DNA from 4 places in the Ventrimonas faecis genome. Region 3 is predicted to be linked to each of the others. Evidence: predicted binding sites of a transcription regulator. Region 3 holds the regulator's gene; each other region holds the start of a gene.
What was found. Region 3 encodes Rex, which represses fermentation and respiration genes when NADH is low (regulators of the CRP and FNR family bind a similar motif). Its sites were predicted from a motif close to ATTGTTAANTANTTAACAAT; they were not measured.

Region 1: the regulator Rex is predicted to act here: its motif matches at 1,618-1,637, upstream of WMO41_RS04530 (NAD(P)H-dependent oxidoreductase subunit E).
Region 2: the regulator Rex is predicted to act here: its motif matches at 1,384-1,403, upstream of WMO41_RS06955 (acyl-CoA carboxylase subunit beta).
Region 4: the regulator Rex is predicted to act here: its motif matches at 1,298-1,317, upstream of gap (type I glyceraldehyde-3-phosphate dehydrogenase).

The regions. Positions count from the first base shown of each region.
Region 1 covers NZ_JBBMFJ010000006.1:39,836-42,953, reverse strand. The annotation lists gene WMO41_RS04535 ([Fe-Fe] hydrogenase large subunit C-terminal domain-containing protein) at 1-1,290, opposite strand, end outside; gene WMO41_RS04530 (NAD(P)H-dependent oxidoreductase subunit E) at 1,293-1,532, opposite strand; tRNA gene WMO41_RS04525 (tRNA-Pro) at 1,802-1,875, shown strand; tRNA gene WMO41_RS04520 (tRNA-Glu) at 1,880-1,951, shown strand; tRNA gene WMO41_RS04515 (tRNA-Gln) at 2,081-2,152, opposite strand; gene trpS (tryptophan--tRNA ligase) at 2,342-3,118, shown strand, end outside.
Region 2 covers NZ_JBBMFJ010000011.1:38,750-41,867, forward strand. The annotation lists gene WMO41_RS06955 (acyl-CoA carboxylase subunit beta) at 1-1,370, opposite strand, end outside; gene WMO41_RS06960 (D-alanyl-D-alanine carboxypeptidase family protein) at 1,524-2,873, opposite strand; gene WMO41_RS06965 (DNA polymerase Y family protein) at 2,997-3,118, shown strand, end outside.
Region 3 covers NZ_JBBMFJ010000003.1:170,306-173,423, reverse strand. The annotation lists gene WMO41_RS02990 (NAD(P)H-hydrate dehydratase) at 1-1,439, opposite strand, end outside; gene WMO41_RS02985 (redox-sensing transcriptional repressor Rex) at 1,565-2,236, opposite strand; gene abc-f (ribosomal protection-like ABC-F family protein) at 2,414-3,118, shown strand, end outside.
Region 4 covers NZ_JBBMFJ010000001.1:52,961-56,078, forward strand. The annotation lists gene WMO41_RS00235 (phosphoglycerate kinase) at 1-105, opposite strand, end outside; gene gap (type I glyceraldehyde-3-phosphate dehydrogenase) at 232-1,263, opposite strand; gene WMO41_RS00245 (Na/Pi cotransporter family protein) at 1,509-3,118, opposite strand, start outside.

The DNA.
Region 1 (3,118 bases), on a different contig from region 3:
CTGATCCACGATCATGACCACATTCGGCGATGTCTCCATAACCAGGTTCGCGAAGGACTTGGATTTCTCGTACATGAACGGAATGCACATATCAAGCTCGGCCTTTTTCTGATACACCGCAATGGCTTTCTCGCGGCAGGTCGGATAACCGCAGGCGCCGCAGTTTAATTCATCGTCCGGGCGCATCTTTCCGGTCTTTGCAAGAATCTGGCGGATCTCCTCCTCAGAGGGAACCGGATCATGCGGGGTACGGTCGAAAAATACCTTATTCAGCGATACCGCCTCAAGCACCGGAGCTGTCTCTTCCTCCGGCACCGGATCGTGGCTGATCCGTTCTTCCATATCCAGCTTCACCTTAAACCGGGAAATGGAACGGTCATTAACAGTTGGCCCCTTAATGCAGCCGCCGGAGCACATGTTCATCTCAATGAAGCAGCCCGTGATCTCGCCGCGTACCATGCTCTGGCACAGATCAATGCAGTTGCTCTCACCATGTACATAAAACTTCCGGTAATTATCCTGTCCGGACTGTGTAGCCACCACCGAATTGATCACGCCGCTGGTCACCGGATAGAGGCGGTTTACCCGCGGGTTCATCCGCTCAAACGGGGTATCCTCGCAATCCTCGATGACGATATCCTCTTCATTCAGCCAGCGGTTGATGTCATTGAAGTTTAACACCGCGTCGATGCAGTCCGCATGGCGCGGATCCAGTGCCTCCTGCTTTTTCGCAATGCAGGGGCCAAGGAAAACGACTTTGGTGTCCGCTCCCATCTGCTGTTTGATCATCCGTCCGTGGGCGATCATCGGAGAAACCACCGGAGCCAGATACGGAATCAGCTGCGGGTAATATTTCTCAATCAGCGCGTTCACACTGGGACAGCAGGTGCTGATGATATTTTTCATGGCTCCTTCCGAAAGAAGCTTCGCGTACTCCGCAGTTACCAGAGCGGCTCCCTCCGCAGTTTCCCGTACATCGGCAAACCCTAAGCGCATCAGCGCACAGCGTACCTGCCCGATGGTGTGGTATTTTAAGAGTCCCATATAAGACGGCGCAATGGAAACCACAACCTTCTCTCCGGCCTCAACCATGCCTTTTACCAGGCTCAGGTCACTGACCAGCGTTTTGGCCGACTGGGGGCAGATCTGCAGGCAGCGCCCGCAGAGAATACAGTTCTCCGGCATGATCTCCGCACGCCCGTCTTTTACCATGATGGCCTTGACTTCGCAGTTACGCACACATTTGTAACAATGACGGCATTTCGTTGCTTTAAAGTCAATAATTGCCATACTTACAGTCTCCCTAAAATTTCCTTTGCAAAGAAGTCATCGGTAGTTTCCGGCTTCAAGGAGAACAGCTCTCCGTCTACCGTCACGCAGACACCGTTGACACAGTTTCCGGTACAGAACGCTCCGTTTAAATCTACCTTATCAGAAACTCCGTGTTCCTTTACCAGCTCCTGCAGGCGCTGGATGATTTCTCTTGATCCTTTTAAATGACATGCACTTCCGATACAGATCGTAACTCTCATAACCCAATCCTCCAAAATTTAACTGTTGTTGACAGATAATGACCCAAATGCGCACAGTGCGCATACTATAGATTCATTTTCTCATATTGACACATTTTTATCAATAAGCAAATTGCATAAAACGGCGCAAAACCTTGTTTTTTCTTGTATACACGGCATTCTTCCACCGGTTCTCCATCGCAGAATCCGACCGCAAAAAACTTTTTTCAATTTTTTCAAAAAAGTGCTTGCATTATTTCCCGAATGATGCTATATTATTGGAGTCGCTTCGAGGCGTGGCTCAGTTTGGTAGAGCGCTGCGTTCGGGACGCAGAGGTCGCAAGTTCGAATCTTGTCGCCTCGATTCTGGCCTCATGGTCAAGCGGTTAAGACGACGCCCTCTCACGGCGTAAACTCGGGTTCGATTCCCGATGAGGTCATAGAATCAAGAATCAAAGCGAAGAAACACCAGAGCGTTTGCTCTGGTGTTTTTTGTTATACAGACACAGATCTATTGAAAAAGAGCACGACATCCTTCATAACGAAAAATGTCCTGCTCTTTTTTTCAGCTGGGCCAGCGGGATTCGAACCCTCGAGTGCAGCAGTCAAAGTGCTGTGCCTTACCGCTTGGCGATGGCCCAATGGTTTATAGAAATATAAACGCCTGTCTATTATATCTGATTCCCGCCAAAAAAGCAATAGCTTTGCTTTCCAAATCAGCAAAATCCCCAGCCCGAAACCTTCGATTTGGTTGACGCGTCCCATCGAAGATATTATAATAGAAGAATCAGCGGCAGCGCCGCACAAAGAACAAAGGAGTCCTATCATATATGAAACAGATTATTCTGACCGGCGACCGTCCTACCGGCCGTCTTCATGTTGGCCACTATGTTGGCTCATTAAAAGAGCGTGTCAGACTGCAGAATTCCGGCAAATACGATGAGATCTACATCATGATCGCCGATGCGCAGGCTTTAACTGACAACGCAGAACACCCGGAAAAGGTACGCGACAACATCATCCAGGTTGCTCTGGATTACCTTTCCTGCGGCCTCGACCCGGAGAAGTCCACTATCTTCATCCAGTCCATGGTTCCGGAGCTGACTGAGCTCAGCTTCTACTATATGAATCTGGTTACCGTTTCCCGCCTTCAGAGAAACCCAACCGTAAAATCTGAGATCCAGATGCGCAACTTTGAGGCAAGCATTCCTGTTGGCTTCTTCTGCTACCCGATCAGCCAGGCAGCCGACATCACTGCATTCAAGGCTACCACCGTTCCGGTTGGTGAGGACCAGATGCCGATGATCGAGCAGTGCCGCGAGATCGTACACAAATTCAATTCCGTATACGGTGAGACCCTGGTTGAGCCGCAGATCCTCCTCCCGCAGAACCAGGCATGCTTAAGACTGCCGGGTATCGACGGCAAGGCAAAAATGAGTAAATCTCTGGGGAACTGCATCTACTTATCCGATGAGCCAGAGGATATCCGCAAGAAGATCATGTCCATGTTCACCGATCCGAACCACCTTCGTGTGGAAGATCCGGGTAAGGTTGAGGGCAACCCGGTATTTATCTACCTCGATGCTTTCAGCCGTCCGGAGCACTTC
Region 2 (3,118 bases), on a different contig from region 3:
CTGGTGTCGCAAGCCTCGATGATATCGTCTACATATCCTCTCTTTGCTGCTGCCAGTGCGCTGGACTGCATCTCACGGTAAGCAGCTGCCTTCTCGTTGATGAGAGCAACAGAATCATCTGCCTTTGCGATCTCGTCTGCATACATGATCTTAGCTGCAGCGGAAGCATCCATCATGCCGATGTTTGCGTTCGGCCATGCGTAAACTACATCTGCGCCGATGGACTTGGAGTTCATGGTCAGGTAAGCGGTACCATAAGCCTCGCCGACTACTACGGTTACCTTCGGAACGCTTGCATTTGCGAAAGCGTAGGTCAGGCGGCCTGCGTTCTTTGCGATGCGGCGCTCGGTGCACTTGCTTGCCTTGTAACCCTTTACGTTCACCAGGGTCAGTAACGGAATGTTGAACGCGTCACAGAAGGAAACGAACTTTGCTGCTTTCTCAGCGCCGTTAGCAGAGAGAACTGCCTCGAACTCGTCTTCCTTTACGCCATCTGCTGCGTAAACAGCGGTACGGTTTGCAACACATCCTACGGTAGTTCCGTTTAAGCGGATGAAGCCGGTTACCATGGACTTGTCGTAGTTTTTCTTAACCTCTAAGAAGAAGTTGTCATCAGAGATCTGTGCCAGGGCCAGGTCGGTAGCGCCTGCATAGTTCTCAAGATCGGAGCATACACGGTTTAAATCATCAGTGCACTCGCTGTAGGACATATCATCCTCGTTGTTTGCCGGAAGGATGGCTACCAGGGAGCGGATCTGGGATAAGATATCCTCTTCGCTCCCGGTAAAGTCAACCAGGCCGGTCTCCTCGCTCTGGAATGCTGCGCTGGAAGTATCGCACTTCTCAACACGGTTTCCGTCGATTGCGTTCGGAGAATTTACAAATAATTTTGCATTCTTCTCTTCCATAAAAATGAAGTCAGCCATAGCGGAAGCTACTGCCATACCGCCGCCGCAGGTACCGAAAATAGCGGAGATCTGCGGAACTACGCCGGATGCCATGGTCTGGCTTAAATACATCTCACCAAAGCCGTTTAATGCGTCAGTTGCCTCCTGCAGGCGAAGACCTGCGCAGTCAACCAGTCCGATAACCGGTGCGCCCATCTTTACAGCCATGGAATAGATGTTGGAAATTTTCTTTGCGTGCATCTCACCTAAGGAGCCGCCCAGTACGGAAGCATCCTGGCTGTACACATACACAAGGTTTCCTTCGATAGTACCGTAACCGGTGATCACGCCATCTGCCGGAGTCTCCTTGTCAGTCATGTTAAAATCGGTGCTTCTCGCTGTAATATAAGCGCCAACTTCAACAAAACTGTTCTCATCAAGTAATGCGTTGATTCTGTTACTTGCTGATGTTTGATTACTCATTTTGCAATCCTCCATTTTGAAATATTTGACGATCGCTGTATTTCTCTTTTGCATTGTTAAGAGAAAAACAAACTATCGCTTAGTAAATCCAATTTCTGCCGAGTATAATAATATAATGTCAGCCGATAAAATTCAAGTATTTTTGAAATTTTTTTACAATTTAAAGAAACTCCAGATCGTAACGACTTTTCGCATACAGTACGACAGGCTCCAGGCCTCTGCCGCTTCCACGGTATGGTATGTGCTCACGCCAATCATGTTCCCGCTCAGCCGGTATAAAACACGCCCTGCCGCTTCCCCTTCTCTCACCGGCGCCTGGAATTCTTTTTTCAGCTCATACTCTGCCTCTGCCCTTTCTCCGTCTGCCACGAGAAGCCGGAAGGCCCGTTTCTCCCCTGGGCTGTCAGAAACCGCGCAGATCCGGTCTTTATACGCACCATTTTTCAGCGGAATCTGGACCTGCTTTTCCTCAAACGCAAACTCCTGATAGAAAAAATGCTCTTTGCCATAGCGGTACAGTTTTCTCACATCTTCCCATTTCCAGGTTTTGTGGGGAGGCCATCCGCAGCCCAGCAGCGCGACAATAAACCCCCGGTCGCCGTCGGACAGCTGCGCAATATAGCAGTACCCCGCCCCTCCGGTAAATCCGGTCTTGCCGGTCACCGCCTCCTGTGTCATCTCCAGAAGCGCGTTGTGGTTCCTGCAAGAGTATGTATGCGTTCCATCCTGATCCGAAAAGGCATGGTTTCCGGTACGCGTTATTGTTAAAAATTCATCGCGTTTCGGTGAGACTTCCGTGCAGTAGCGCAGGATTTTTGCCAGTTCCGCAGCCGTAGTACTGTGCCGTATCCCTTCGCCCGCCTCGGTCTCTGCTTCCGCGTCCAGTCCGTTCGGCGTCAGAAATGTAGTGTCTTTACAGCCGATTTCGCGCGCCTTGCGGTTCATCGTTTCCGCAAAAGCCTCTATACTTCCACTGATATACTCTGCGATCACTACGGCGGAATCGTTATGAGACTCCAGCATCAGGGAATACAGAAGGTCCTGAAGTTTTAAGCGACTGCCCGCCGGAGCGCCGAGTTTTACCTTTGGCTGCGTCGCCGCTTTCTTTGAAACCTCACAGAAGTCGTCCGGGTTTCCCAGCTCCAGCGCCAGAATGCAGGTCATGATCTTGGTGGTACTGGCCATAGGCCGGATCTGATGCTCGTCCTTTCCATATAAAATGCGTCCGCTGTCCGCGTCCATTAAAACAGCGCTCTGAGCATGCAGGGAAAGTGGCTGTTCGCCGTCCTGTTTCATCTTCACAGATTTCTGCGCTACTGCAGTTTCATTCACCACAGCCTGTTCTTTCTCTGCTGTCTGCCATTCTTTGCCCGTCTGTACGCTTCCCGCGACCCGCCACGCATCCGGCTGCGGCCGCACACTTCCCCATGCCGCAAATCCGATGCTGATTCCGGCCATCAGCCCGATGATCCGGTTTTTCATTCCCGCTCCTTTTCTGCCCAATCCGCACTCCTTCATATTCTTTTATCATTCCATCTCTCTATCCTATTCTGGTAAATTTTCGGATATTCTGCTATGATAGAAGGCATATCGGACTTACAAAACAGGAACAGGAGGAAGCAAACCATGGAAACCAGAAAACGGCTGATTTTTCACATCGATGTAAATTCCGCGTTCTTAAGCTGGGAATCCGTATACCGCCTTTCCCAGGACCCGGACGTGCAGGATCTGCGCCTGATTCCATCCGC
Region 3 (3,118 bases):
GCGTGGCCATGTACATACACACCGAAGGCCGCTGCCTCTGTGCATTCCATACCGCGGGCTAAAAGCCCGGCGATCACGCCGGTGAGCACATCCCCGGAACCGCCCTTTGCCATGGCGCTGCAGCCGCTCCGGTTGATCCAGGCAGCACCGTCCTTATCTGTCACTACCGTGACTGCGTCCTTCAGCACGCAGACGGTTCCATAGCGGGCGCTGTAGGCCCTTGCCTCTCCCAGCGGATCCTTCTTCAGATCCGCGATGGGGACCGAAGTCAGGCGGCTCATCTCGCCCATATGCGGCGTAATGATGATGTTCTCTGTAAAATACCGGGTCAGATACGGGTGGGCCGCCACGCAGTTTAAGCCGTCCGCGTCCAGCACAACCGGAACGTACGCGTCCGACAGTACAGTCTCCAGCAGATATTCCGTATAGGGTTCCTGCCCCAGTCCCGGTCCGGTCACGATCACATCAGCCCAGGCGCATTCCTGCTCCAGGATGTTCTGCATGGCTTCCTCGTCTTCCGGGTCATAGCAGCTAACAATGGCCTCAGGAAGCTGGGTCTGCAGAACCTGCCGGTTTTCCTGTACCGTCAGGATCTTTACCAGCCCGGCCCCGGTGCGGTAGGCACCAAGAGCGGAAAAATAAGCCGCTCCGCTCATGCCGCGGCTGCCCGCGATAACCAGCACCTTTCCAAACGTGCCTTTATTGCCATCCGGACGGCGCCTTGGAAGCCAGGTCAGATCCCCAGGCGTGATCACCTTTGCGTCCCAGCCGCTCTTAAGCAGACTGGCCTCAGGAAATCCGATATCGGCCACCACAAGTTTTCCCGCATACTGTCTGCCCGGATCAAGAAGCAGTCCGGTCTTTGCGTAACCAAACGTCACCGTAACATCGGCCTCCAGGGCAATCCCCATGACCTCGCCGGTGGTGCCGTGAATGCCGGATGGTGTGTCCACCGCAATGATTCCGGCCCCATACTGTTCCCGCATGGACTCAAGCATTTCCAGTACTTTCCGGTATTCACCGCCGATTTCCCGGCCAAGGCCGATGCCAAACACCGCATCCAGTATGATGTCACACGGCGCTTCTTTGTATTCTGACACCCTGCTCTGCGCAAGATTCAGATTTGCCGCAATCCGTTTCTGCGCCTTCATCTCTTCCGAATCATGTTCCGGATTGCCGGCAAACAAAAGGACGGTCTCATATCCACGTCCCTGCAGGATACGTCCCGCGGCAACACCATCTGCCCCGTTGTTTCCGGTACCACACACAGCCAGGATCCGGGCCTTCTTTCCAAGATTCCGTTCTGCGGCCATATGCTCTGCGGCTTCTGCCACGGCGAGTGCTGCCCGTTCCATAAGTACCATGGACGGAATGCCGATCCCGTGTATGGTGTTCTGATCGATTGCTTTCATCTGCTGCGCCGTTACAGCGTAATCCATGTTCTGTCTCCTCTCTGAGCCCGCACGCTCTCCTGTAAAGGGTGGATCGAAACTCAAAAAACCGGCAGGCAGGAGAACTTATATTGTCCCCGCCTGTCGGCTTTTACCCCTGTTACACTCTGCCTCTAGGATTCCCCGCGAGCCTTCCTTTCCTCTTCCTTTTTCCGGTCCTGCATGCTGCAGACACGGTAGGACAGACGCATCAGACTCTCGGAAAGATGTACATTCTCAACTACAACATCATCTGGTACATTCAGGTCCACATGGGCAAAATTCCAGATTGCCTTGATTCCGGCATTCACCAGACGGTCTGCGATCTCCGGAGCCTTGGTCTTCGGAATGGTGAGCGCTGCCATCTGAACGTCATTGTCCTTGATGAACTGCTCCAGGTCGTCAACGCCCCGGATTTCAATACCGCGGACTACCAGGCCGATGAGTCTCGGGTTGATATCGAACATACCTTTGATGATGAAGCCGCGCTTTTCAAAATTCGCGTAATTCGCAATGGCCTGTCCCAGGTTTCCGGCACCGATGATGATCAGGTTATGCTGACGATCGATTCCAAGGATCTTGCCAATCTCTGTATACAGGTATTTTACGTTATAGCCATAGCCCTGCTGGCCGAATCCTCCGAAATTATTTAAATCCTGACGAATCTGGGAAGCAGTCACCTTCATCCGGGTACTCAGTTCATTGGATGAGATACGCTCTACACCTGATTCCAAAAGCTCTCCGAGATAACGGTAATACCGCGGAAGCCTTGTAATAACTGCTTTGGATATCTCTCTGTTTTCCATGCTGCACATCTCCTATACGTAAACTATTGTAGTCTATTATAACCGCTTGCGAAATCTATGTCAATGTTCAAACAATTCCTGAACAAAAAACACACAGAAAGCTCTTTACAAGTGCCAAATTCCTATATTATACTTGATAAGTCTTATAGTAGAAAACGTAACGAAATGGAGTTATCTATGATTTTATCATGCAATCACATAAACAAAGCCTTCGGCACGGATGAGATTCTGTCCGAAGTATCCTTTCATATAGAAGATCAGGAAAAGGCTGCCATCGTCGGCATCAACGGAGCCGGCAAGTCCACCCTGTTAAAGATCATTGTAGGAGAGCTTTCCGCAGACTCCGGCGAAGTCGTTCTCGCAAAGGGGAAAACCCTCGGCTACCTGGCACAGCACCAGGACCTGGACAGCAGCCGCACCATCTACGAGGAATTAAAAGAAGTCAAGCAGCCCATCATCGATATGGAACAGCAGATCCGCGAACTGGAGGTAAACATGCAGAACGCCTCCGGAGAAGATCTGGAGCAGATGCTTTCCACCTACAGCCGCTTAAGCCACACCTTTGAGCTGGAGAACGGCTACGCCTGGAAAAGCGAACTGACCGGTGTGTTAAAGGGCCTTGGCTTTACCGAGGACGAATTTGACAAAACCGTCTCCACCCTCTCCGGCGGCCAGAAAACCCGCGTATCCTTAGGTAAGCTTCTGCTCTCCCGCCCGGACATCATTCTCCTGGATGAGCCGACCAACCATCTGGACATGGAATCCATTGCCTGGCTGGAAACCTACCTGTTAAACTACAACGGAGCCGTCATCATCGTGGCCCACGACCGGTACTTCTTAAACCGCGTGGTCACCAAGGTGGTGGAGCTGGAGCAGGGCCAC
Region 4 (3,118 bases), on a different contig from region 3:
GTCGGTGATGACACCGTTCTTTAACGGTACGTTGAAATCACAGCGCACCAGAACTCTTTTTCCTTTTAAATTTTTCAGATCGTCAACACTTTTTTTGTTTAACATAGAGGTTGTCCCCTTTCTTTGTATACATTTGATTACAGCTGTACATAGAACGCTTTTTCTATGTACAGAAAAGGGCCCGGCCCACATGTGACCGGACCCTTATGGAGTCTTTTGTAAGTTTGTAACTTATGCCAGCTCTGCGAAGTACTTAATGGTGCGAACCATCTGGCTGGTGTAGGAGTTCTCGTTGTCGTACCATGAAACAACCTGAACCTCGTACAGATCATCTGCGATCTGAGCTACCATGGTCTGGGTTGCGTCGAACAGGGAACCGTATCTCATACCGATAACATCAGAAGAAACGATCGGATCCTCGTTGTAACCGAAGGACTCGCTTGCTGCTGCTTTCATAGCTGCGTTGATGTCTTCTTTGGTAACGCCTGCTTTCTTAACAACTGCGGTTAAGATGGTGGTGGAACCGGTCGGTACCGGAACACGCTGTGCGGAACCGATGAGCTTGCCGTTTAACTCCGGAATAACCAGACCGATTGCTTTTGCAGCACCGGTGGAGTTCGGAACGATGTTTGCAGCGCCTGCTCTTGCTCTTCTTAAATCACCTTTTCTGTGCGGGCCATCCAGAATCATCTGGTCGCCGGTGTAAGCGTGAATGGTGCTCATGATACCGGACTGGATCGGAGCGTAATCATTCAGAGCCTTTGCCATAGGTGCCAGGCAGTTGGTGGTGCAGGATGCTGCGGAAATGATGGTATCATCTGCAGTCAAGGTGTTCTCATTTACGCTGTAAACGATGGTCTTTAAGTCGTTGCCTGCCGGAGCGGAGATAACAACTTTCTTTGCGCCTGCGTCAATGTGAGCCTGTGCTTTCTCTTTGGAGGTGTAGAAACCAGTACACTCTAATACTACATCTACGCCAATCTCTCCCCACGGAAGGTCAGCAGCCTTAGCCTCTTTGTAGATGGTGATCTTCTTGCCGTCTACAGTGATGGAATCCTCGCCAGCCTCTACGGTGTGCTTGCCCTCACCGATATGACCTGCGTATCCGCCCTGTGCGGTATCGTATTTTAATAAGTGAGCTAACATCTTCGGATCGGTTAAATCGTTGATTGCTACTACCTCATAACCCTCTGCGCCAAACATCTGTCTGAAAGCCAGACGGCCGATACGACCAAAACCATTGATTGCTACTTTAACTGCCATGATTCATTCCTCCTAGATTGTTAAAAATATGATGATTGTTAAAAACTCATCAACCTTGCTCTTATTGTACCTAATAATGCACAAAATAGCAAGCCTTTTTTTGCCATATTGACAAAAACTATAGAATTATCGTCTTGTTTTTGTCAAAGAAGCCCCTCGGAGACCTGCTCCGAAGGGCTTTCTTTTGTGCTTTGTATACAGAATCCGAATGAATTGCGCAATTCTGCTCACGATTATGTCAGTTACTACATCTCGTCCTTGACATAGCCTGCCAGGTTGTAGGCATGGTCGGACACACGCTCCAGGTTGCTGATGATATCCAGGAATACCACACCCGCGGAGGCCTTGCACTCTCCTGCTGAAAGGCGCTCGATGTGTTTCTCGCGAAGCTCCTCTTCCTGGCTGTCGACATCATCCTCATACTGGCTGACCTTGCGCACTGCCTCCATATTGCCATTCTGTCTTGCGTCGATGGCATACTGGAAGGATTTTAACACGCTGTCGCTGATGGATTTTAAGTCATCCGCACCAGTCGTAGAGAACTGAAGTCCGTGCTCTACCATGTACTGGGCCTGTTCTGCCAGGTTTTCCGCATGGTCACCGATACGCTCAATATCGCTGACACTGTAAAACAGGTTGTTTACAACCTTCTTCTGTTTTTCCGTCAGGGAAAGGTTGTCTACCTTGATGAGATACTCGGTCAGCATCTTCTCCATATTATTGATGGTCTGCTCGGTCTTGAATACCGTTTCCACCTCGTCAGAGTTCACGGTCAGGACCGCATCAATGGCACGGACCACATTTTCGTAGGTGATCTGACCCATATGGACAACCTCAAGGGCTGCGGTCTCCACTGCGAATGCCGGAGACTCGAAGATACGCTCATCCAGATGTTTGAGGGTGGCAGCAGTTTCCGCATCCTCCACAACCGGCTCTTCCTCTGCTTTCTCCTTCACGACCATGCCGGAAATCTTAACCAGCACATCCGCGAACGGGAACAACAGCGTGGTCATCGTCAGGTTGAAGACCGTATGGAAAATGGAAATCTGCACCGCGTTGATATTGGACGCCGCAAACGCCGGACGCAGGCTAAAAAAGATGAAACCAATGGTTCCGAATACAACCGCGCCAATGACGTTGAAGGTCAGGTGCATGACAGCTGCGCGTTTTGCCGTGCGGGAGCCGCCCATACTGGAAAGCATGGCAGTCACGCAGGAACCGATATTCTGGCCCAGCGTAATGTAGATGGCTGCGTTGGTGGTTACGATTCCGTTCATGGCCAGGGTCTGCAGGATACCAACCGATGCAGAGGAACTCTGCAGCAGCGCGGTAACCAGCGCACCGATGATCATGCCAAGAAGCGGATTGCCGCCCAGCACCTCAAAGGCCTTCGCAAAAATCGGAGCATCCGTATAGGGATTGATGGAGCCGGACATAAAGTCCAGACCAATAAACAGCAGGCCAAGACCGATCATGATCTCGCCGACCGTCTTTTTCTTCTGACTCTTTGCAAACACCAGAAGCAGGGCTCCGATACCGATGATGGCCGGCGCATAAAAGCTTGGCTTCATGACCGCGAACGCGTCTCCCAGCTGGCTCATGGATACGATCCATGCTGTGATGGTGGTACCAATGTTGGCACCCATGATCACGCCCACTGCCTGGGACAGATTCAGCACACCTGCACTTACAAAACCGACTACCATAACCGTTGTCGCACCACTGGACTGGATGATCGCCGTGATCAGTGCGCCCAGTGCCACAGCCAGAAACCGGTTATTGGTGAGCATTCCAAGGAAACTGCTCATCTTGCTTCCCGCCGTCTTCTGCATACCATCCGCCATGATGTTCATGC